Regions from separate parts of the Paenibacillus sp. FSL E2-0190 genome, predicted to be linked through region 2. Evidence: riboswitches for the same ligand, from Rfam matches in the RefSeq annotation. Region 2 holds a riboswitch; each other region holds the start of a gene.
What was found. Region 2 has a riboswitch for cyclic di-AMP ahead of NST25_RS16310 (APC family permease). Riboswitches for the same ligand answer to the same signal wherever they lie in the genome.
Positions count from the first base shown of each region.

Region 1: it holds a riboswitch for cyclic di-AMP, as region 2 does, so the genes downstream of both, NST25_RS00545 (C40 family peptidase) here and NST25_RS16310 (APC family permease) in region 2, are expected to answer to the same signal.
Region 3: it holds a riboswitch for cyclic di-AMP, as region 2 does, so the genes downstream of both, NST25_RS02665 (hypothetical protein) here and NST25_RS16310 (APC family permease) in region 2, are expected to answer to the same signal.

Region 1 is NZ_CP150306.1:110,698-117,974, reverse strand. Features, by position in the region: gene NST25_RS00555 (M1 family metallopeptidase) at 18-2,024, shown strand; gene NST25_RS00550 (hypothetical protein) at 2,036-2,866, shown strand; cyclic di-AMP (ydaO/yuaA leader) riboswitch at 3,085-3,223, shown strand; gene NST25_RS00545 (C40 family peptidase) at 3,281-3,709, shown strand; cyclic di-AMP (ydaO/yuaA leader) riboswitch at 4,072-4,214, shown strand; gene NST25_RS00540 (C40 family peptidase) at 4,259-4,711, shown strand; gene NST25_RS00535 (GNAT family N-acetyltransferase) at 4,901-5,386, shown strand; gene NST25_RS00530 (cytochrome c) at 5,514-5,870, shown strand; gene NST25_RS00525 (4a-hydroxytetrahydrobiopterin dehydratase) at 5,953-6,240, opposite strand; gene NST25_RS00520 (hypothetical protein) at 6,469-6,762, opposite strand; gene motA (flagellar motor stator protein MotA) at 6,969-7,277, shown strand, end outside.
Region 2 is NZ_CP150306.1:3,745,563-3,752,839, reverse strand. Features, by position in the region: gene NST25_RS16320 (DsbA family protein) at 1-319, shown strand, start outside; gene NST25_RS16315 (disulfide oxidoreductase) at 316-780, shown strand; cyclic di-AMP (ydaO/yuaA leader) riboswitch at 975-1,134, shown strand; gene NST25_RS16310 (APC family permease) at 1,259-3,076, shown strand; gene NST25_RS16305 (iron-hydroxamate ABC transporter substrate-binding protein) at 3,280-4,275, shown strand; gene NST25_RS16300 (iron ABC transporter permease) at 4,496-5,551, shown strand; gene NST25_RS16295 (iron ABC transporter permease) at 5,551-6,585, shown strand; gene NST25_RS16290 (ABC transporter ATP-binding protein) at 6,641-7,277, shown strand, end outside.
Region 3 is NZ_CP150306.1:601,215-608,491, reverse strand. Features, by position in the region: gene kdpB (potassium-transporting ATPase subunit KdpB) at 1-631, opposite strand, end outside; gene kdpA (potassium-transporting ATPase subunit KdpA) at 648-2,324, opposite strand; gene NST25_RS02670 (hypothetical protein) at 2,541-2,957, opposite strand; cyclic di-AMP (ydaO/yuaA leader) riboswitch at 3,209-3,398, opposite strand; cyclic di-AMP (ydaO/yuaA leader) riboswitch at 3,818-3,982, shown strand; gene NST25_RS02665 (hypothetical protein) at 4,051-4,605, shown strand; gene NST25_RS02660 (hypothetical protein) at 4,620-5,141, shown strand; gene NST25_RS02655 (hypothetical protein) at 5,182-5,634, shown strand; gene NST25_RS02650 (hypothetical protein) at 6,094-6,285, opposite strand; gene NST25_RS02645 (ABC transporter permease) at 6,317-7,277, opposite strand, start outside.

The sequences.
Region 1 (7,277 bases), 3.4 Mb from region 2:
ACGGGAGGAATCACACTATGAAGTCACTGTCATTAAAGTACATCATCTTTGCGACCCTGGCCATCCTCGCGCTGCTGGGAGGAGGAATATGGGCCTTTTCAGGGGATAGCTCAACAGCTTCTGTTACTAGCTTTGCTTCAAAAGAGGCCAAGTCCTCCAGCGGCACAGCGCCTGCAGCCGTACCACAGCAGGTATTGCCTGAGAGCGCACCCGTCCCGGCAGAGGAGGCTTTAAGCCAGCGGGTAGTCGAGTATCACATTGATGTCCAGCTTGTTCCTGACACAGAAACCTTAAAAGCTTCTGAGACAGTAACCTGGACACACCCCGGAGTAAAGCCAGTAAGTGATTTATATTTTCACATGTATCCAAATGCATTTGCCTCATCAGATACCACCTTTATGAAGGAATCCGGGGGGACGCTCAGAGGCGACAGCATGCCTGAGAACGGCTTCGGAAATATGACGCTGACCGATCTGCGCACGACAGAGGGAACTTCGCTAATGCAAAGAGTGCAATATGTTCAACCTGATGACGGCAATATCAACGATAAGACGCTTCTAAAGGTACATCTCCCTCAGCCTGTTAATGGTGGGGAAAGTGTAACACTTAAGCTTCAGTATGAAGTCCAGCTGCCCAAAATCTTTGCTCGCATGGGTGCTTCAGGTAACTTCGTTATGGCTGGGCAATGGTTCCCTAAGCTTAGTGTATACGAGCCTAAGGGCACACGCGGAGTTAAAGAAGAAGGCTGGGACCTGCATCAGTATCACGGGACCTCTGAGTTTTACAGTGATTTTGGCATCTTTAATGTAACGATTGCCGTTCCTTCCAACTATACGGTGGCTGCGACCGGATTTCCTGTAAAAAATGCCAAGCTCAAACAAGATCAAAAAATATATCAGTTCTACGCCGATGATGTCCACGACTTCGCTTGGGCTGCATCCCCTGATTTTACAGTAGCAGAGGAAGCTTTCTCTACGCCGGAAGTGCCTGGAGTACGAATTAAGGTGTATCTCGACCCACTGCACAAAGACTTACAAGAGCGTTACCTTCAAGCTGCCAAGGCTGCCCTGACCTACTTCAGCAAATGGTATGGCCCTTATCCCTACTCTACGCTGTCTATTATCGTCCCACCTAAGGAGGGAAACGGCGCGGGAGGAATGGAATATCCTACCCTTATTACAGCCTTTGGGGCCGCGGATTCTTCTCCAGATACCTCACTTGAAAGAACCGTCATTCATGAGATCGGCCATCAATACTTCTACGGTATGGTAGCCAGCAATGAATTCGAGGAGGCCTGGCTGGATGAAAGCTTTACTTCCTATGCCGAAGACAGACTTATGGAACAAGAATACGGTATCAAGTCTAATTTGCCTTTACAGGCCAGCCTGGTAACTATACCTGAGCCGTTAAATCTGGAAACGTGGAAATATGCAGGGGCGGATTCCTATAGCCGAAATGTTTATATCCGCGGCAAGCTTGTACTTAAAGATATCGAACGCCAGGTAGGTACCAAAGCAATGAACAGCATCATGTCCTCCTACGCTCGTAAGTTCCGTTTCCAGCATCCCGCTACGTCAGATTTTCAGAAAGTCGTTGAGAAGGTAACCAAAAAATCATGGCAGGCCTATTTCGATGACTATATTTATGGTGATGGTGCGCCTGACTTCTCAGTAGATACGATTACTTTTAAAAAAAATAACAGCGGCGATGCTCAAAGCTACGAATCATTAGTGAAGATTTCAAACAAAGGGAGCCATTACGTTGATGTTCCCGTGAAATTCACATTCGCCGACAGCTCTTCGGTGCAGCGGGTCTGGAACGGTGATGGAGCAGAGACTACGTTTCAATTGTTAAGCGATAAGCCTCTTCTCTCTGCTGAGATTGACCCTGAGCATTCCATCTTATTGGAGAGCAAACATTTAAACAACTTTAGGCTGGCGGAAATAGAGCCCAAGACGCTCTCTCGCTGGACGTTAAGTGTAACTAAACTACTTGAAACCGTGCTCGGAACTCTTGTCTGGTGAGGTGAATGATTGTGAGAACATCGATAACCCGCGGCTGGCAAAGCATGAAGGAGCAATTTTATATTTTAATTCTGCTCTTCATCTACCGACTGCTCTGGGGCTACTTTATGTATGGTTTCATCCGATCTGCTATTATTCCAATTCTACTGCGCTATCCAGATAAAGACGCCGGCGGCAGCGGTATGGGCAGACTGTTGTATTATATCGAGGGACAGTTCAGCTTGAATACTGACCCTGCGATACGCACTTGGTTATGGATGCTTCTAGGACTTGTTGTCTTGCGACTTCTGCTTTCTCCTTTCATAAGGGCAGGATTGCTGCATGAGCTGCACCAGGAGCGAAAGGGCGAGCGCGGGCTGTTCTTTTTCCCTGGCATGAAGATCTATGGACTACCTGTCTTAGTCTTTAGCCTAATCGAATGGGTGCTGACCCTGCTGCCGCTTTACTGGCTTGCTCCAAAAATGTACGGGCTGTTCTTATCCTCTTTGTTTAACTACACTTTGTTACTTCATTTAGTACCATACGTATTGGCATGGCTTATATATATTTTTATCGTGCGCCTGTTTCTTCTATATATGCAGTTTGGTTACACCGGCGGTACAGGAATGTTCTCCTCACTGTTCATCTGCTTGCGGTCACTGATTCCTGCTATAGGTGTTTCCATTGTACTTGGTGCGGGAGGCTTGCTCTTACTGCTAGTGTGCGGACTGACGGGTCTGTTCTGTCCCGGCCTGCCGGCACTTATAATACGGCAAATCTCACCACTACCTTCTACGCTCTTAAAAATGTGGGGAATCTCTGCACAATATCATCTATGGTGTAGCAAAGCATTTCCACAATAAATTAACCTTATTTGACATAATAAAAAGGTCCCAATTCCTGTATTCAGGAGCTGGGACTTTTTCTCATTACGGATAACTTAAGAGTATTTGCAAAATCGTAAAAGCTCTGTTACAATAAGTCCTGTGCTATTAGTAACAATTTTGTAATCAATTGAAACGATTCCTACATAACTAAATGTATTTATCGTAAGTGTAACTGTCGAAACGTCATTCTCTTGGTGCTTAACACGCCTAATTCCTTTGCACCGGGAAGTGGGGGAACCATATTTTGGGTGAATTGATCTCGCTTTACAGGGATCATAGGGAATCTTCTACCGAACCCTTAAGCTAACCTCGCAGGCCTTGGAAGGAGTACATCTTTTGAAAAGACATAATTTAAGAAAAAAATGCGTCGCTGCGGCGCTAGGACTTGTAATGGCATTATCTATTGGTGGAGGAAGCGCCTTTGCCGACTCTAAGATGGACACTGTAATCTCAAAGACTATTGGAGTTGCCTATAAAACCGGAGGTACAAGCACTGCCGGATTTGATTGCTCTGGATTTACAAAATATGTATTCAAGAATGTGGGTCTTACTTTACCTCGTACATCAAAAGCTCAATATAGCGTTGGAACTGCTGTATCCAAAAGCAATCTGCGTTCTGGTGATCTAGTGTTCTTTAACACACTTGGCAATGGAGTATCCCATGTCGGCATTTATGTTGGAAACGGAAAATTCGCACAATCGTCCTCTTCGCGTGGAGTGACCATCACTTCACTCAGTCAGGCCTACTGGGCCAATCGTTATGTTGGCGCTAAAAGAGTAATGAGTACTTCAGCTTATCAAGCTGTAGCCTTCGATTGAAACCTTCCTCACAACTATAACCTCATAATTACAACTATATGAACCTGAATCTGATTATTCCCGTAATCAAATTCGGGTTTTTCTTTTTTCCATAATATATTTTTACACTAATAGAGCCCAATTGAAACACGTTTATTTGATAAAAATTGCAATTATATTAAAAATTAGGTCATTATTAACGCTTACATATGCCTTTCTACCGTAAAAATGCCAATTTTTCTGCATTAATATGTTAAAAACGATTGCCAAGCGGCTTTCTGTTTGTTACAATTAGCGCAGTGAGATTTTAGTAACATTTTTGTAATCATTAAGTTGTTATTTACAAAGGTTTTGTCATGTATTGATTACAAGCTAATCCTAATCAACAGTATGAGCCGAGTTTCCTAACTATTAGGAAAACGGGGGAACCAACTTTGGGTGAATTGACCTCCATTATATAGAGGGGTCATAGGGGACCTTCAACCGAACCCTTAAGCTAACCTCGTAGGCATTTGGAAGGGGTATACACTTTTGAAGAAGAAGTTAGCAGCAGCAGTACTAAGCTTTTCCATCATCCTCACCATCGGAGCAGGAAGCGCTTTCGCAGATTCCAAAATGGATAAAGTGATTGACAAGGCCATCGGTACTAAATACGTATCCGGCGGTATATCCACTAACGGATTTGATTGCTCCGGATTTACAATGTATGTGTTTGATAAGATTGGCATTAACCTTCCACACCAATCAGGTTCCCAATATCAAATGGGCACAGCAATCTCCCGTGATGATATAAGAGCCGGAGATCTTGTATTCTTCAATACAAGTGGCAAAGGTGTCTCCCATGTCGGCATTTATGTCGGTGAAGGTAAGTTCGCACACGCTTCTACCTCACGCGGTGTTACGATTAGCTCTCTGAGTGATAGCTACTACGTGAAACGCTACGTTGGTGCTAAGCGCATTATGAGCACAGACGCTTACCAATCGGTTGCTGCTGAATCGGAAGACAATGATGATGTTCAATAAGTAACGTACATAGGCTCTTTTCCAAGGTAACTCTTGGAGGAGAGCTTGTTTTTTTGTCTTATTACTTATTTACCCCTCTCATAATTTGTAAAACATTCCTCTCATATAAAGTTTCTGAGTCGAACCTCCCCCATTTTGTATATAATTAGTAATATAGCAATGTCCTCGTGAAAGGAGATCGTTGACTTTATGATAAATCCCTCGGTAACTTTTCATGTAGTTCCTATGGAGGCAATTCACGGAGAAGCTATTTGTAAGTGGAGCTATACGCCTCCATATAATATTTATGGCTGGATGCCGTGGGAGCAGATGCAGGCTCTTGGCATCGAGTTTGGTGATCCGCAGCTCCGGGAGGAACAATATATCTCCATATTAAATGAACAAGAGGTTTTGTGCGGATTCGCACAGTTGTTCCCGATGGAAGGAGTCGTTCGTTTAGGAGTTGGGATGCGCCCCGATCTATGCGGCCATGGTTTAGGCAAACTATTCGTAGATGCAATCGTCCAGACAGCCTTGAATCGTTATCCTGATCGTGAGATAGATCTGGAAGTCCTGACCTGGAACCAACGCGCCATCCGAACTTATCAAAAATGTGGATTTACGATTACAGATACGTATGAACGCCGCACACCTACAGGAGACAAACCTTTTTATTGCATGGTCTATGACAAATGATATTAAATACCATATATTTCATAAGAATGATTGTATTCTCGTTCATTTTTTTGTCACAAACCCTATGATAACGCTTCACCATAAGCTATAATGTAGGGAGCAGCTTACATAGAAGGGACGAATTGGGATGCAGAAATGGATCATGAGCGGTTTGTTTTTTGCCGCCTGTGCCTTTGCGGTAGTACTCATGTTTACACTTCCGGGTAAAGAAGAGGTAGCTGAAGAAAACAAGCCCACGATGCCGGTAGTTCAACTGGACGCGGCAAAGGCAGAAGCAACCGTGAAAGCCAGCTGTATCACCTGTCACGGCGATCAGCTTCAAGGTGGAGTTGGACCAAGTCTTCAGAATGAAGGTGGCCAGCATGACGCTGAGGAAATCTATAGCATCGTCACTAAAGGACGTGGCCAAATGCCTTCCTTTAAGGAGAAACTAGCGCCTGAAGAGATCGCCAACGTCGCACTCTGGCTCTCAGAGAAAAAGTAACCCACCCAAGCAACTAAAAACGCCCGTGTATGAGATAGGTGACTATCTCTGCACGGGCGTTTATTTTATGATTTCGGCTAAACTAGTGATTTTTTTCAAAGGCTTCATTAAATTGATGCGCCTCTCGAAGATCTAGAGCCGTAATCCCATCTTCTTCATTAGATTCCAGTCGCAGTGTAACTGTTTTATAATCAATCGTAATATGTGGATGATGATCGAAGGCTTCTGAAATCGTGGCTACTTCATCAACAAACGCAATGCCCTTCATATATTGGCTGAACATATATTTTCGTACCATAACGTTATCTTCCAGCTTCCAGCCCTCTAGCTTGGTGATCTCCTCACGCAGTTCCTCTTCCGTAAATAACAATTCGTTTCCTCCCTTACAAAAAATTGCAGTAAAGTGCGCAGTTCCCTTTACTTGTCTTAGGCTTTAAACAAAACATCCCTTAGCTTCTGAGGTCCAAGGGATGTGCCAGGATAAAGGCGATATTTTCGATTTAATGTATTCACAAATCCCAGCGATTATAACTCGGCTTTATCAATTTTAACACGGGCTACTGACTACGGGCAAATTACGTACAGACTTCTCCTCCGCCTAAATCAAAACCACTGAAGCCAAATCCTCTTCGCCAACTAAAATATTAATGCGGTGCGTGTCCTTATCGTAAATAATTACGCCGCTCCCCACCTCAATCATAGGTTCATTACCCAGCGCGAAGAAAAGATCCTCAGCCAATGCTTCCCATACCTCCAGCTTTGATTCTTGGGGTAGTTCCTGCCACTCGTCCGGATCCATCTCAAAAAATAAATATCCATCGGAAATTCGTCCGACGGCTTCGGTCAAATCTGTTAGAATTTCACCGTAATCTCTACCATGCTTTACACCCACGTATATCACTCCGTTTTCTTCACAGATGAATAATTACTTACCTTATCCATTATAGCCGAAAAAATGACTTCACAAAAAACCGAATGATGTCGATAAATAAGAATATACGTTAATTCGGTTTCGCACAGAGTGCCCTGCCGCTGTTTCAAGGATGATATACGCGGCATTGTCGGAACACATCTTAAATCTCACGGACGAGGTGCAAAATGGAAATTTCAACAATAATTGGTTTAATCTTTGGTTTGGTTGCTGTAATCTGGGGCATGATCCTCAAGCACGCTCCACTTCATGCTTTGGCCACACCTGCTGCTTACGTTATTATCTTGGTGGGTACGGCAGCGTCTATTTTCATGGCCTTTCCTTTCAACGAGGTCAAAAAGATTCCAAGTCTGTTCAAAATGATCTTTATCAAAAAGAAATTAATCAGTAAACCCGAATTAATCACTATGTTTATGGAATGGGCTTCTATCACACGGCGTGAAGGTCTGTTGGCTCTAGAATCAAAGGTCGATGAA
Region 2 (7,277 bases):
TAAGGATGAATTCTGGAAGTTCTATGATGCTGTGTATGCGCAGCAAGGGGATGAGAGCGTGGAATGGGCGACTGAGGATTTCTTGGTAAGCCTTGCTGAAAAAGAGAAATTAGCGATCGATTACGATCTGTTGCGTAAAGACATCCAAGAGAAAACTTATGCAGATGAGCTGAAGAAAGACATTCAGTTGGCAACTGACTCAGGCGTGACAACTACGCCTTCGCTCTACATTAATGGAGTGAAAACGGCTGAACCTTTCGATATTGAAGCGATTACATCTGAAATTAACACCGCCGCAAAAGCAGTGGAGGCAAAGTGACAAAATTCCTATCTTTTTGCAAGCGTAACTGCCTCTATCTGGCCTGGTTCGTCTCTTTGGTTGCTGTAGCTGGTAGCTTGTATTTAAGTGAAGTCTTGAAGTATGAACCTTGTAAGCTTTGCTGGTTTCAGCGGATTTTTATGTATCCGCAGTTATTTTTGTTGGGAATTGCCACTTTCCGTGGAGATAAGCGCATCATTCCTTATGTGCTTCCATTAAGTTTGATTGGTGGCAGTATCTCAATCTATCATTATGCGGAACAGAAGATTCCAGCGTTAAGTAAAGTTCTACCTTGTACAGTTGGTGTTCCTTGTAATAAAGATTACTTGAACTACTTCGGATTTATAACGATTCCTTTGTTAGCTTTAATAGCGTTTGCTCTAATAAGTCTCCTTCTTTGGTATGGACGTAGGGAAGAAGAAGTGATTGAAGTAGATGCTGAGGAGAGCTTAGGATTTTAGTTTTTACTTTGGAAGGTACAAAAAAGCTGAAAAGGTATTAAAATCACGGGCTAGAGGGATAATTGAAGATAATGAAAGAGAGCATCCAATAAGACGCTATATTTGAGCTTATTGGATGTTTTTTCATTCTTTTTTCATTTTTTTCAACGCTTTACTGTAGGCACTTTGTAGACTAATATTAGACCTTGTGAGAAGTTGAATATGCGCTGAATTTTCTTAGGAAAAACGGGGGAACCAAACTTGGCATTCATGCCAATGGGGTGAATCGGAACCGGGTCGAACAGACCTCTACCGTAGGGCTATAACCACAGCCCGAATCCGCCAGCTAACCTCGTAAGCAAGGTGGGAAAATGACCATGCATAAGCATGCGGATCATTTCCGTATGCTTATTTTTGTGTCTGCATTTATGAAATCCACCGATGAAAACAGCGCACGGAAATTCCGTTTCAGCTCCCAAAGAAAGGAACTGTATCCACCATGGTAAGCAAGGTAAAACGACTATTGATCGGACGTCCGATGAAGTCGAATGAACTCGATCATGAAAAGTTATCCAAGGTTAAAGCACTGGCTGTTCTGTCTTCTGATGCGCTCTCGTCTGTAGCCTACGGAACGGAACAAATTCTGATTGTACTGGTGGCTGCCGGGTTTACTGCCATCTGGTATTCCCTGCCAATTGCATTAGCCGTATTGGGCCTGCTGGCCATCCTGATTTTATCCTATCGGCAGACGATTTTTGCTTATCCGCAAGGAGGCGGAGCTTATATCGTAGCCAAGAGTAATCTTGGTATTCCGACAGGGCTGCTCGCTGGGGGTTCATTATTGGTGGATTACATTCTTACCGTAGCGGTTAGTGCCTCGGCAGGGACGGATGCGATCACATCGGCTTTTCCAAGTCTTCATAATCATACTGTTCTCATCGCTGTATCTGTTATCGTTTTATTAACAATCATTAATCTTCGCGGAGTGACTGAATCGGCTTCATTTATCGCAATTCCAGTGTATTTGTTTGTGGTTTCGATTGTTGTTCTGATTATCTCCGGTATCGTTAAATATGCAATGGGTGGCGCGCATGCGAATGTTCCTGAAATAGGCAGCGCCGTATCTAATGTAAGTTTGTTTCTACTATTAAAAGCGTTTAGCTCTGGTTGTTCAGCCCTAACGGGGGTTGAGGCCGTATCTAATGCGATCCCAAACTTTAAGGCACCGGCTGAGAAAAATGCAGCCAAGACGCTAATGATCATGGGACTTATCCTTGGCTTTATGTTTACCGGAATCACTGTGCTGGCATATTGGTATGGTATTGTGCCAGATGAAAAGGCTACGGTTGTCTCTCAGATCGCTGAATCGACCTTTGGCCGTGGCGGATTGTACTTTTTCATTCAAGGGATTACAGCAGTGATTTTGTTCTTGGCAGCTAATACAGCATATTCAGCGTTTCCGCTGCTCGCCTTTATGTTTGCAAAAGATAAATATCTGCCACATGCATTTATGGTCCGTGGTGACCGCCTGGGCTTCTCAAACGGCATTATTTTTCTAGGAGTTATGTCTATCATACTTGTGACTGCATTCCATGGGAATACGGAAGGTTTGATTCCACTATATGCGGTAGGCGTGTTCATTCCTTTTACCTTATCCCAACTGGGGATGATGGTGCATTGGATCAAAACAAGACCCGCTGGATGGGTGAAAAGATTTGTAGTAAATACCATCGGTATGCTGACTACATTGACGATTACGCTTATATTTATCATTACTAAATTCTCGAGCGTATGGATGGCATTCATTTTCTTACCTGCTGTAATGTTCGTGTTCCACCGTATTCATAAGCATTATTTGAATACTGCGGATCAACTGCGTATATGTCCGGCTACTGATAAACCTGTAATTAAAGGAAGTACTGTAGTTGTTCCTGTTGCAGGGGTTACACGTGCTGTATTACATTCCATCAGCTATGCGAAGTCTCTAACAGATAATGTTGTTGCTGTGTATGTAGGCTTTGATGAAGAAGACATTCATAAGATGGAGCAACGGTGGGAGGAATGGAATCCAGGTGTACGCCTGATTGTTCTTCGTTCCAGATATCGTAGTATCATTCGTCCGTTAGTGAAGTTTATCGATACGGTAGAGTGGAAGACCGCTGCGACGGATCACATCACGATTTTGATTCCACAGTTTATTACCAAACATTGGTGGCAAGCCGTGCTTCATAATCAGACCAGCTTTTTAATCCGCTCGTATCTAATGAATCAAAAGGACGTTGTAGTAGCGACTGTCCCGTATCATTTAAATAAATAAGTAGAAGATTAAAGATGAGGTTATATCCGGAACGTTCGGAATATAACCTCTTTTGTATTTTATATGAAGGAAATTGTTGCAAATCCACAGAATTTGAAATTTATATGTTGACACAGAGAATGAGAATCAATATCATTTAAAAGTGAAGCAGAGGTAAAGGTCACCTTTGAATATCAAAGCAGTTACATATAGGAGGGTTTTTAATGTTTTGGCTTAACAGAAAAAGATCAGGAAGCATGAAAGTGACGATGAGCGGACTAATAGTGATGACGCTAATACTTTCCGCTTGTGGTAATAATAATGCTGAAAGCTCATCAAATGCAGGAACAGCGCCTACAGCAGAATCTACAGAGGCACCTGCTGCACCTAAGACGTTAACAGATGCAATGGGTCATAAAGTAACGATTCCGGCTAATCCACAGCGCGTTCTGGGTTCATATTTGGAAGACTCTTTGGTAACTCTGGGTGTAACTCCAGTAGCTCAATGGTCAGTTACAAACGGCGTTCAGGATTATCTGGCCACTGAATTGAAGGATGTTCCTACAATTAGTTACGACCTTCCGTTAGAGGCTGTAACCAGCTTTGCTCCGGATCTTATTATCATCCCATCGGAGTCTTCTGTTCAGAACGGGATTTACGATCAGTTGAATAAGATTGCACCCACTTATGTAATTGGGGATGAACTAAATCAAGATTGGCGCAAATCGTTGCTCAAGATGGGTGAGATTTTGAACAAAACCCCTGAAGCAGAAAAAGCCATTAAAGATTATGATGTTAAAGCAGCGGCTGCGAAAGAACAGCTTGCAGGAGCTATTGGACAAGAGTCCGCGGCTATTTTATGGTTGGTGCAAAAAAACTTCTATATTGTAGACGAAACCCGCAGCAGTGGAGCTGTATTATATACAGACCTTGGCGTAACGCTGCCTAACTTAGTAACAGAGATCCCAGTAGGAACAAGAGCAACTTGGAATCCGATCTCACTAGAGAAGCTTTCTGAGCTGACCGCAGATCATATTTTCCTTGTAAATAGTGATAAGACTGAGGGTTCGGAGATCCTAGATAGTGCAATCTGGAAGGGCATCCCAGCTGTAAAAGCTGGAAATGTGCATGAAATGAGCTCAACAAGCAGCTGGCTTTACAGTGGTGCGAACGCTGGCAGAAAAATCATTGACGATGTGCTAAAAAGTCTTGTGAAATAAAAGTCGTAGTTCACCATGAATGAGACTGATCATTTCGGTGGGGAAGGGCGTGCAGATCAAGTATCTCGGGATACAAAGATCTGCACCATTTTTTTATAAACCAATCCAATAGTACGGAAAAATCGTTCCTGCAATTGTACAACATAAATATTTTTGCGATAATGAGAATGATTGTTGTTATCATATAAACCATTGTAACTATTGAATAAGGAGACGGCTCATGGTTTCACCCTCAGATTTCGCAAATCGTATTAAAAATGAACCCAAAAAAGCTCTACATACCCGACCGGCAGCTGCCATTGGTATTCTTATTTTTGGACTTGCTGCCATTGCCTTCGGATTGGCACTTTCGGTCTCAGTAGGTGCAGCAGATATCAAGTTAGCTACGGTATGGGAAGCTATATTTCATTTCAATCCAGATTTACAAAAACATCAGGTAATTAGAGAACTGCGATTTCCACGTGCTATTGCTGGCGCCTTAGTCGGTGCTTGCTTCGCAGTAGCAGGGGCTATCATGCAGGGGATGACAAGAAACCCGCTTGCGGATTCAGGGCTGTTAGGCTTGAATGCAGGAGCAGGGGTAGCGCTGGCCATAGTATTTGCTTTTGCACCCTCACTCTCATTCACTTCACTAATGTTGTATTGCTTTATCGGTGCCGCTGTGGCCTCTTTTATCGTATTCGGAATCGGTTCGCTTTCTTTTAATGGCCTGACCCCCTTGCGATTGACATTAGCAGGTTCGGCTGTTAGTGCTTTATTGGTTGCTATTAGTCAGGGAGTAGCTATTCTTTTCAACTTATCTCAGGACATAGCCTTCTGGTTAGCTGGTGGGATGGGTGGAGCTAGCTGGACTCAGATCAAGATTATATTCCCTTGGGTGGCCGTAGCCTTAATTGCAGCAATGATGTTATCACGATCCGTCACATTGCTCAGCTTAGGAAGAGAAGTAGCGGTTGGTCTGGGGCAGCGGACAAGGTTAGTTCAATTGGCATGTATGATTGTTGTGGTTATCTTAGCTGGAAGTGCGGTTTCAACGGTTGGCCCGATTGCTTTTATAGGACTAATTATTCCACATGTTACTCGTTATTTCGTTGGAGTGGACTACCGCTGGATTATCCCTTGCTCCGCAGTTCTAGGGAGCTTATTGATTATCTTTGCAGATATTGCCGCAAGAATGATAAATGCACCGTATGAGACACCGCTAGGAGCTTTAATTGCCATCATCGGCGTACCGTTCTTTATTTATTTAGCGAGTAAGCGGAAGGGGGAGCTGTAATGCCCAAATTAACCCTTACTCCAGATGAAAAAGAACGCCGCACACGCGCCCTAACGGTGTTATCACTCCTTGCTATACTGATCGTCGTTGTGTTTATAGTCAGTATGAATACAGGGTTTATGCGTCTATCCCCACTAGAGGTATTACATACACTCATGGGTGATGGAACACATCAGCAAAAGCTTATTTTATTTGATTTCAGATTACCCCGCATCGTAATTTCATTGTTAGTTGGAGCGGGCTTTGCAGTATCGGGCTGTATTCTACAAAGTCTCGCACGTAATGCACTCGCTGAACCGGCTACGCTGGGCATAAGTGCTGGTGCAGGTTTTGCGGTAATCATTTTTATCTCGTTTTTTCCGGCTACAACAGCAGCTCCGGTATTTGTCTTGCCTCTCCTAGCGCTTGGTGGGGCTGGCCTGACCGCAGCTTTAATCTATATTCTTGCCTACCGGAAGGCAGATGGTCTGTCTCCTACAAGGCTGATCCTTATCGGGATTGCGGTCGCTGCAGGAATCAATGCTTGCCAGCTTGTATTGGCACTTAGGCTTGATCCTAATAATTATCAATTTGTAGCTACTTGGATCGCCGGGAAAATATGGGGTGGGGATTGGAGATTCGTCCTTGCTTTGCTGCCTTGGATCGCGATTCTGTTACCGTTCGCCTTCTATAAAGCCCGGGTTCTAAATGTATTGAATCTAGGGGACCATACTTCATTAGGTCTAGGAATGCGTGTGGAGAAGGAACGTATTCTCCTTCTGGTAACAGCCGTAGCGCTTGCCGGCTCCTGCGTCGCGGTAAGTGGAGGTATTGGCTTCGTCGGCCTGATAGCACCACACCTGGCTCGCAGGCTGGTGGGACCCCGTCATCAGGTGTTATTACCTGCTAGTGCTTTGACAGGGGCGCTTCTTATGATTACCGCTGATACCATTGGTAGATGGGTATTGCAACCTGCCGAAGTTCCTACTGGCATTGTGGTTGCGATTATTGGCGCACCTTACTTTTTATATTTACTCGCCAAGTCGAAAGCGTAAATTAGTTCATACTTAGGAGCATAGCTCCATAAAACTTTTAAGGGAGTTGTAGATCATGTCAGAACGTTTGAATACAGAAGAATTAAGTATTGGGTATGCTGAGGCTACTATAGTTAAGGGATTGAACTTGTCTATCCCTACGGGGAAAATCACCGCACTAGTGGGCGCTAACGGCTCCGGTAAATCTACAATCCTCAAAACGATGGCCCGGATTATGAAGCCGAAGAGTGGCACCGTAATGCTGGACGGCAAATCGATCCATAACTTTTCAACTAAAGAGGTTGCTCGTCAGCTAGCGATTCTACCGCAGAACCCAACGGCTCCTGACGGTCTGACGGTATCTGAGCTGGTCAGCTATGGTCGTTTCCCTCATCAAAAAGGATTTGGCACGATGACCGCAGAGGATCGCAACATCATCTCCAACGCCATCTCTGTTACGGGCATGGAATCTTTTCATGATCGCCCTATTGACCGTCTCTCTGGTGGACAACGTCAACGCGCTTGGATCGCTATGGCGTTGGCTCAAGAAACAGATATTTTATTCCTTGACGAGCCTACAACGTTCCTAGATATGGCGCATCAGCTCGAAGTTCTTCAACTTTTGCAAAAGCTGAATGAGGAAGAAGGCCGTACCATTATCATGGTCGTGCATGATTTGAATCATGCTACTCGTTATGCGCAGCATATGGTAG
Region 3 (7,277 bases), 3.1 Mb from region 2:
TTTGACGTTTCGCCCCTTCAACGAGGGAGATCATCCGATCCAGGAATGACTCACCGGGATCACTGGTAATTTTGACTTTAATCTCATCACTGACTACCCGGGTGCCGCCTGTGACTGAGCCAAAATCTCCGCCGGCTTCCTTAATAACAGGTGCAGATTCACCTGTAATTGCAGATTCATCTACGGAGGCCAGCCCTTCAATTACTTCACCATCGCCAGGGATAAGTTCTCCCTGACTGACGATGACAATATCTCCTTTACGAAGCTCGGAAGAAGAAACGGTCTTCATAGACCCTCCAACGAGTTTGTTAGCTGTGATATCCTGTTTCGTTTTCTTGAGTGAATCCGCCTGGGCTTTCCCGCGGCCTTCAGCCAGCGCTTCAGCGAAGTTGGCAAACAGCACTGTGAATAGCAGAATGAACAACACTGTGATATTGAAGCCTACCGATTTCTCTGCATTAAAATATCCGGGGGCCAGTACCATAAGCAATACAATAATCGTACCGATTTCTACTACGAACATGACCGGATTTTTGATTAACGTCACCGGGTTAAGCTTAATAAAGCTATCCTTTACAGCGCTTAGGAGTATGGGTCCCGTCAGCAGCTTTTTTCTTTTTACAGTACTCATCTTGTTCTCCCTCTTCCTACCGTAAGGTCAAATATTCTGCAATCGGGCCGAGCACAATGACCGGCAGAAACGTCAGAGCCCCGATAATTACAACGGTACCAATCAGAATTCCGGTGAACAGACCATTGTCTGTGCGGAATGTGCCAATCGTCTCAGGAACTGGCTTCTTCTGGATCAGTGAGCCTGCTACTGCCAGCATCGCGATTATAGAGACATAACGGCCAAGCAGCATTACGATCCCGGTTGTAACATTCCAAAAGGTGGTGTTGTCCGCAAGCCCTTCAAATCCTGAACCATTGTTCGCGGCAGAAGAGACATATTCATATAACACTTGGCTAAGTCCATGGAATCCGGGATTCGTGATGGAACCGTTGCCCAAGTCCGTTAAGAACGCACCTGCTGTTGGTACAAGGATAATGAACGGATGCACAAGGATAGCAATCGCAATCAGCTTCATCTCCTTGGCTTCTATCTTTCGCCCGAGAAACTCTGGTGTTCTGCCGACCATTAGTCCACATAAGAAGACGCCCATGATGGCATACATCAGCATATTGATTAGTCCGACACCTTTTCCCCCGAAGACGTTGTTGAGCATCATTAGGGCCAGAGGGGTAATGCCACCCAGCGGTGTCAGCGTATCATGCATATTGTTAACACTACCTGTCGTAGCTGCCGTTGTTACCGAAGTGAACAGCGAAGATTGCGGGATACCAAAACGTACCTCTTTACCTTCCATGCTGCCTTGCGAAGACTCGATCCCCAGCGCATTGATAGCTGGATTGCCTTTGGTTTCCGCATAATAATTCAATCCCAGCAGTAGTACGAACAAGGTCATCATTGCTGTGAAAATCACCCAGCCCTGACGTTTGTTCTTAGCGAACAATCCGTACATATATGGCAAAGAGGCTGGCAGCATCCACATAGAGAGAATCTCCAGAACGTTCGTAAGTGGATTAGGGTTCTCAAAAGGATGCGCTGAATTGGCTCCGAAGAAGCCGCCACCATTCGTACCTAAGTGTTTAATTGATTCCAAAGAAGCGACTGGACCGATAGCGATTTGTTGCGTCTGCCCTTCGAGTGTAGTGACCTCAAGCGATGGCTTGAGCGTTTGTGGCACATGCAATCCTACCAGCACCAATGAAACTAGCAGAGCTAATGGAATGAATACACGAATATGTGCTTTTACGAAGTCCTCGAAAAAGTTCCCGACTGATTTCTGTCCTGTAATCCCTCTGACAAAAGCAACCGCAACAGAAAATCCGCTCGCTGCAGACGTGAACATCATCATCGTGATGACTGCCATTTGTGAAAAATACGATAGTCCCGTCTCCCCGCTATAATGCTGCAGGTTCGTATTGGTCATAAAGCTGATCACCGTATTGAATGAAAGCGTCTGTTCCATATCGGCAATTCCATTCGGGTTCAGCGGCAATCCCCGCTGTAATCTTAGAAAAATATAACTGAAAGCAACCAGTACGATATTAGTTAAAACAAAGCTGAGTGCATACTTCTTCCAGGACATTCCGTCCCGTTTTTTCAGGCCGATCAGCTTATAAATACCTTTCTCTGTGCCTGCAAACCAGCGATCCGTACGATTCGGTTCGTTAGAAAATACATGATATAAATACGTTCCCATCGGCTTGACCAGCAAGATGAGAATTACAATTACGACGACTATTTGCAAAATGCCCATGAATGCCCCTCCTTAAAATTTCTCAGGATGAATCAACGCGTAAACCAGATATATAAACAACAGTAGGGTAACAGCGATTACTAGAATCACAGCTTATCCCTCCCCGTATCCTCAACTACACCTGCGCACCAGCGCATAAAGCCATAAAATAACCCGTAAATTACAGCTAACGAAGCCACCATATACAGATCCATCATATCTTCCGCACTCCTTCCATTATCCTTGATGAGGTGATCTATCGATTAGAAAATCAGCATCACCACTATGGGAATAGATTACATAGCTCGCACCAAGTCTTTTATAGACCAATCTAGGATTTATTGAACTTGTAATCACAAAAATCGGCTGTGTCGTCCAGGTACGGCACATCTGAATATAGCGGCAGCAAAGCGGAAAGCTGCTCTCAAACAGATATACCCTGCCTACCGGGAACGATGGGCGAAACCAAGTGCTCTGATGGCGGGTATCCACTAGAATAACCTGCTCAATCCCGAGCTCCTCAAGTAAAGCTTTCTCAGCCACATTGTTGGTTAATCCCGCCATCTTAATACCCCTGAACTTCAGAAGTTTAATGAAATGTTCTCCCGCCTTTGTAGGCGCACATACAAGCACATATTCATTCTGATCCGTCATCTTTTTTTCTCCTCCTGCTCATTTACAACAAGGAGGCAACGAAAATCTCCGAAAGGATGTTGACCTATCGTCATTTTCGGGCACAACCTAAAGCTCGGTTGTGTCACGTCATTAGACGCTGCCTTACAAATACCGCTAATGATGAATTTAGCGACCTCTTAGGGGAGGCCTCCATAAATGCTTTGCTTCTAAGAGCACAGCAAAAAGCCACAAAGGATCTCCTCTGTGGCTCGCTAGCGGTCACATTGCACTCATCCTCTCTCCATACGCTTACGAGGTTAGCTGTCGGATTCGGGCGGTGAGAGTCGCCCTACCTGTATAGATGCGAGCTCACTCACACCCTCTACAGGATTCACCCCATAACCGGCTTCCGACTCTCACATCGGCTGCCGATTGTTGGTTCCCCCGCTTTCCTTATCGGAAATTAAGCGGATCAAATATTCGATTGTCGTTGAAACAGGAGTAATCATACTCTTATGCACGAAGACTTGTAAAACCTGAATGATGCCAAAATAATGCAAATTAAAAACTATTTTCCCATTAGATAGCGCTTACTTGATATCTAATCTCTCTATATCTCTTGTTTACTCGAGTTTGGAGCGTTTAATCGCTATCTATAACCCATGTGATTTTTTTCACCTTTTTAGAGCGAAAATACTGCAAATTCCCATTATAGGTAGAAACGCAAGAAGCTGAGGCTGAGCGAGAAAGAGGCGCGATAACACGCCATAAATACCTATTTACCTCGTTTTTCAGTCGTAGTCGGCAGGATATGGTTAAAATTGCTCTAAAAGAACATTTTCCGTTTTTTACAGAAAATCTTGAAAAGAGTATGATTCGGGTTGAATCTAATTCATGAAAAACAATCAACGCTGAGTTCCTGCATTCGCAGGGAACGGGGGAACCATCAGGCCACCTGGCCTACTTGGGGTGAATCCAAAGGAGACTGCATAAGTCTCAATAGGTAGGGCGACTCTCACCGTCCGAATCCGACAGCTAACCTCGTAAGCGTAAAGAGAGAGACCCTTGATCCGCCACGCTTTGGCCCAGGTATATCTGCCTGTAATCCAAAACCGCAGCAGAGGTCCTCCTCTTGCTGCGGTTTTTGCGTTACCTGAGCTTATTAGGTGATAGCACGCTGGATGGGGTGAATGTTTTGAAGCACTATTATTTAGGGATACATCAAGGGCTGCTTGAGCCGATAAGTCTAAATTACGTTTGTTTCGGGGCCTTGTGGTTCGAAGAACATAATCACAGGTACATTGTAGGCTATGCATTTGGCCAGAACCAGATCCAAGCCCTTCGCCAGTTCAGCACACCTTCTTCTTGTAAAGACTGTTTAGACTCTAAGATTGTATATGAGATATATAAAAAAATTCGAGAACAACAGCAGCAGCAGGATTGGTCATCACACCAAAAGCTCCCGTGGTTTACAGCCTTCAAGGAGCCTTGGAAAGATGTAAGCGCCGGTTGGTATGTCTTGAGATCCCGCAGCACCTTTCCCTTACATCTATCTGTTATACGAAAAGAAAAGTTCCGACTATGGCTAGAGCACACCGCAGTCTGTGAGAATAAAATGGAAATGCTCGCTTGTGTAGAAAAGGCTAGTGTCACTCATCATGTAGACTTAAAGCTTTTGGAAATCTAAGGAGGAACCCTACTATGGACCAGCGCAGACTATCCCGCATTGAAGTATTTGTATTGGATGAACCCGAGCCTATTCACTATGGAATGGAAGGGGCTGAAGGCTGCCGTTATGGTATTCTGAAGCTCACCTGTAAGGGAGGCTGCAGTTGGGGGGCTTGTCTGATCTCTGCCAACACCAAAAATTTTGATCTCATTAAATGGAGTTCCTTTTTACGGGCCATCTGTCATTGCCGTCTTGAAGAAGCGCTGGATAAGGTCCGCCGCGAAGGTTCAGATTGGGAGCAGGTTAAGCTTGAGCTAGTTCAGGGTGCTTTGCAGGATTTAAAGGCCAAGCTCCAGGGTAAATCCTTGGCAGGGCATATTCAGCAAGGGCGTCTGTACAGTGTTGCAGCAGGGGGGAGCAATTCCAGAAGTGAACGGCTCTACTACAAGCCTTCAAAAGCTTTATCCACTGCCTCCCAGCAGAAACACAGTTGCCCGGAACCAGACACCGCCGATCTCATCAATAAATCCATCTCTTACTTTTCTATATTATAGATTCAAGCAAATCTCTCAATCTGAAAGGATTGTGTTCACCATGCCTGACCCCTTACCTCCCGAGTCCACCTACAGTACTAAATTTGCAGAGTGTGTCCAAAAGTATACTAATGAAGTCTACGTACTTAGTTCCATGTTGTTAGAACAATCTAATGAGGCAGACAAGATTACTATCCGCACCTTCACAGAGCTTCATAAAATATATCGTCAGGATGATTTCGATCCTCAGTTATTCTCTATCCACGCTTACCGCACTTGTATTCACCAGTGTGCTGATTCTTTTGCCCGGCGCTCCCTTCTATCGGCTAAGGCATTACCTTGGGAGGAACAGCTTGTGAAGGTCATGTGGTACGGCCTAAAGCTGCCTCTTTCTCAAATAAGCATTATTCTGCAAAAAAGTGTTCCCGCACTGAAAGCACAGCTTAGAGCTGTACGGGAGCAGATGACCACCCAAACGGATATACTAACGAGCGCAAATCTTTCTATAATTTAGTCACTGACTAGAATTCAGACAATCTTTAAGCGCATGAAGCATCTAACGGACTCAGGAGCCTTTAATTGAAGCTTTTCCTCAAATATGGCCGGCGTTCGGACTCCAGTAGAAATCCCGAGCAATGAACGTCTCGGATCGTCTTAAAGCAAGCCCTAATCATCTTCCACCAAGGCTTACGGACCCAGATGACGTTATTTGCACGTTTATCGCCTTTTGAGCATAGTATCGGACTCCAGTGCAACTATTTGGTTAAAAGAGCTACTGATTCACCATTTTTCATGCCAATAGCGACTATAGTGTCCGATATCTTGCTAAATCTCGATGATTGCTGCATTTAAGTGCTGCTGGGTCCGTTAGCTATATCAGCTCGTATACAAAGAGATTGCCAACTCAAAAACGGGGATATCCCAGCAACCATAAATGGCTGTTAGGATACCCCCGAAAATTCAGTTCCTACTATTACACTTTACTCTTACGCGCCTTACCGTACATCCACAATCCTGCCAACATCCCCACTATAGCAACACCAGTCAATACGCCTTGAACGACATCCATAAAAGTGGAGCCATCCGGAAGCATTCTACTAACCGTAGCCAGCGATACAGAACTCATTAAAAGCATAATGTTATATTGTTCGCTTGTAGACATCATTAGCACTCCTTAAAAGTTATATGAGGTCTTCTTAGATCTTGTAAGCTTTCATTGCTTTTCTGATTTCTTTAATACTTGGGCGTTTGCCGTACATCAGTACGCCGGTACGATAGATCTTGGCTGCCAGCCATCCGAAGATGAAGGTAGTCACAAGCAGGATCAGCAGCGATACAATGACTTGCCAGATCGCCACCTCGCCGACACCAATTCGGAGCAGCATCGTCAATGGTGAGGTGAAAGGCACATAACTCGCTATCTTAACCACTAGAGTATCTGCATTGGAGATACTGAACAGTGGAACATAGAACGCTACGAAGCCTAACATCATGATTGGCATTACCGCCTGACCGAGATCCTCCGTACGGCTGACAATCGAACCTACAGCCGCATACATCAAGGCATAGAGGAAGTAACCTAATACGTACAAGACAAATCCATAGAGCAGCAAGTTAATATTGAGCTGGCCTAAATCGAGATCAAAATCAGCCAATACAGTCGCATTATGCGGGAGCGTCAAATTGACGACGATCGCTGCGACAAAGATCCCAATTTGCAATATTCCTACTAGGAAAACACCGATAACTTTACCGAACATTTGCGCTAAAGGTGAGGCACTTGTAATCAGAATCTCCATAATCCGCGAGCTTTTCTCAGAAGTTATCTCTGCGGCAATCATGTTGCCTGTCATCATAATGGACATAAAGAACAACATAAGCATGGCATATACGATAATGTAGTTAATGGCTGGAGTGTCCTCCTGAGAGCTTTCACTGCCACCGCCTGCGTTAAGCTGTTGTGTAGTAATCTGCACAGGCGTTGACATTGCAGCAATCTGTTCAGAGGTCAGCTTGTCGCCAACGATGAATTGTGTGTTTGCTTGCTGAAGTGCATTTTGGAGATAAACTTGCACATCTCCGTTTAGTTCCCCATCATTACTATGATAAGTAACGGGTGGAAGCCCTTCACCAGTAGGTTCCGCAAAAGTAACATAA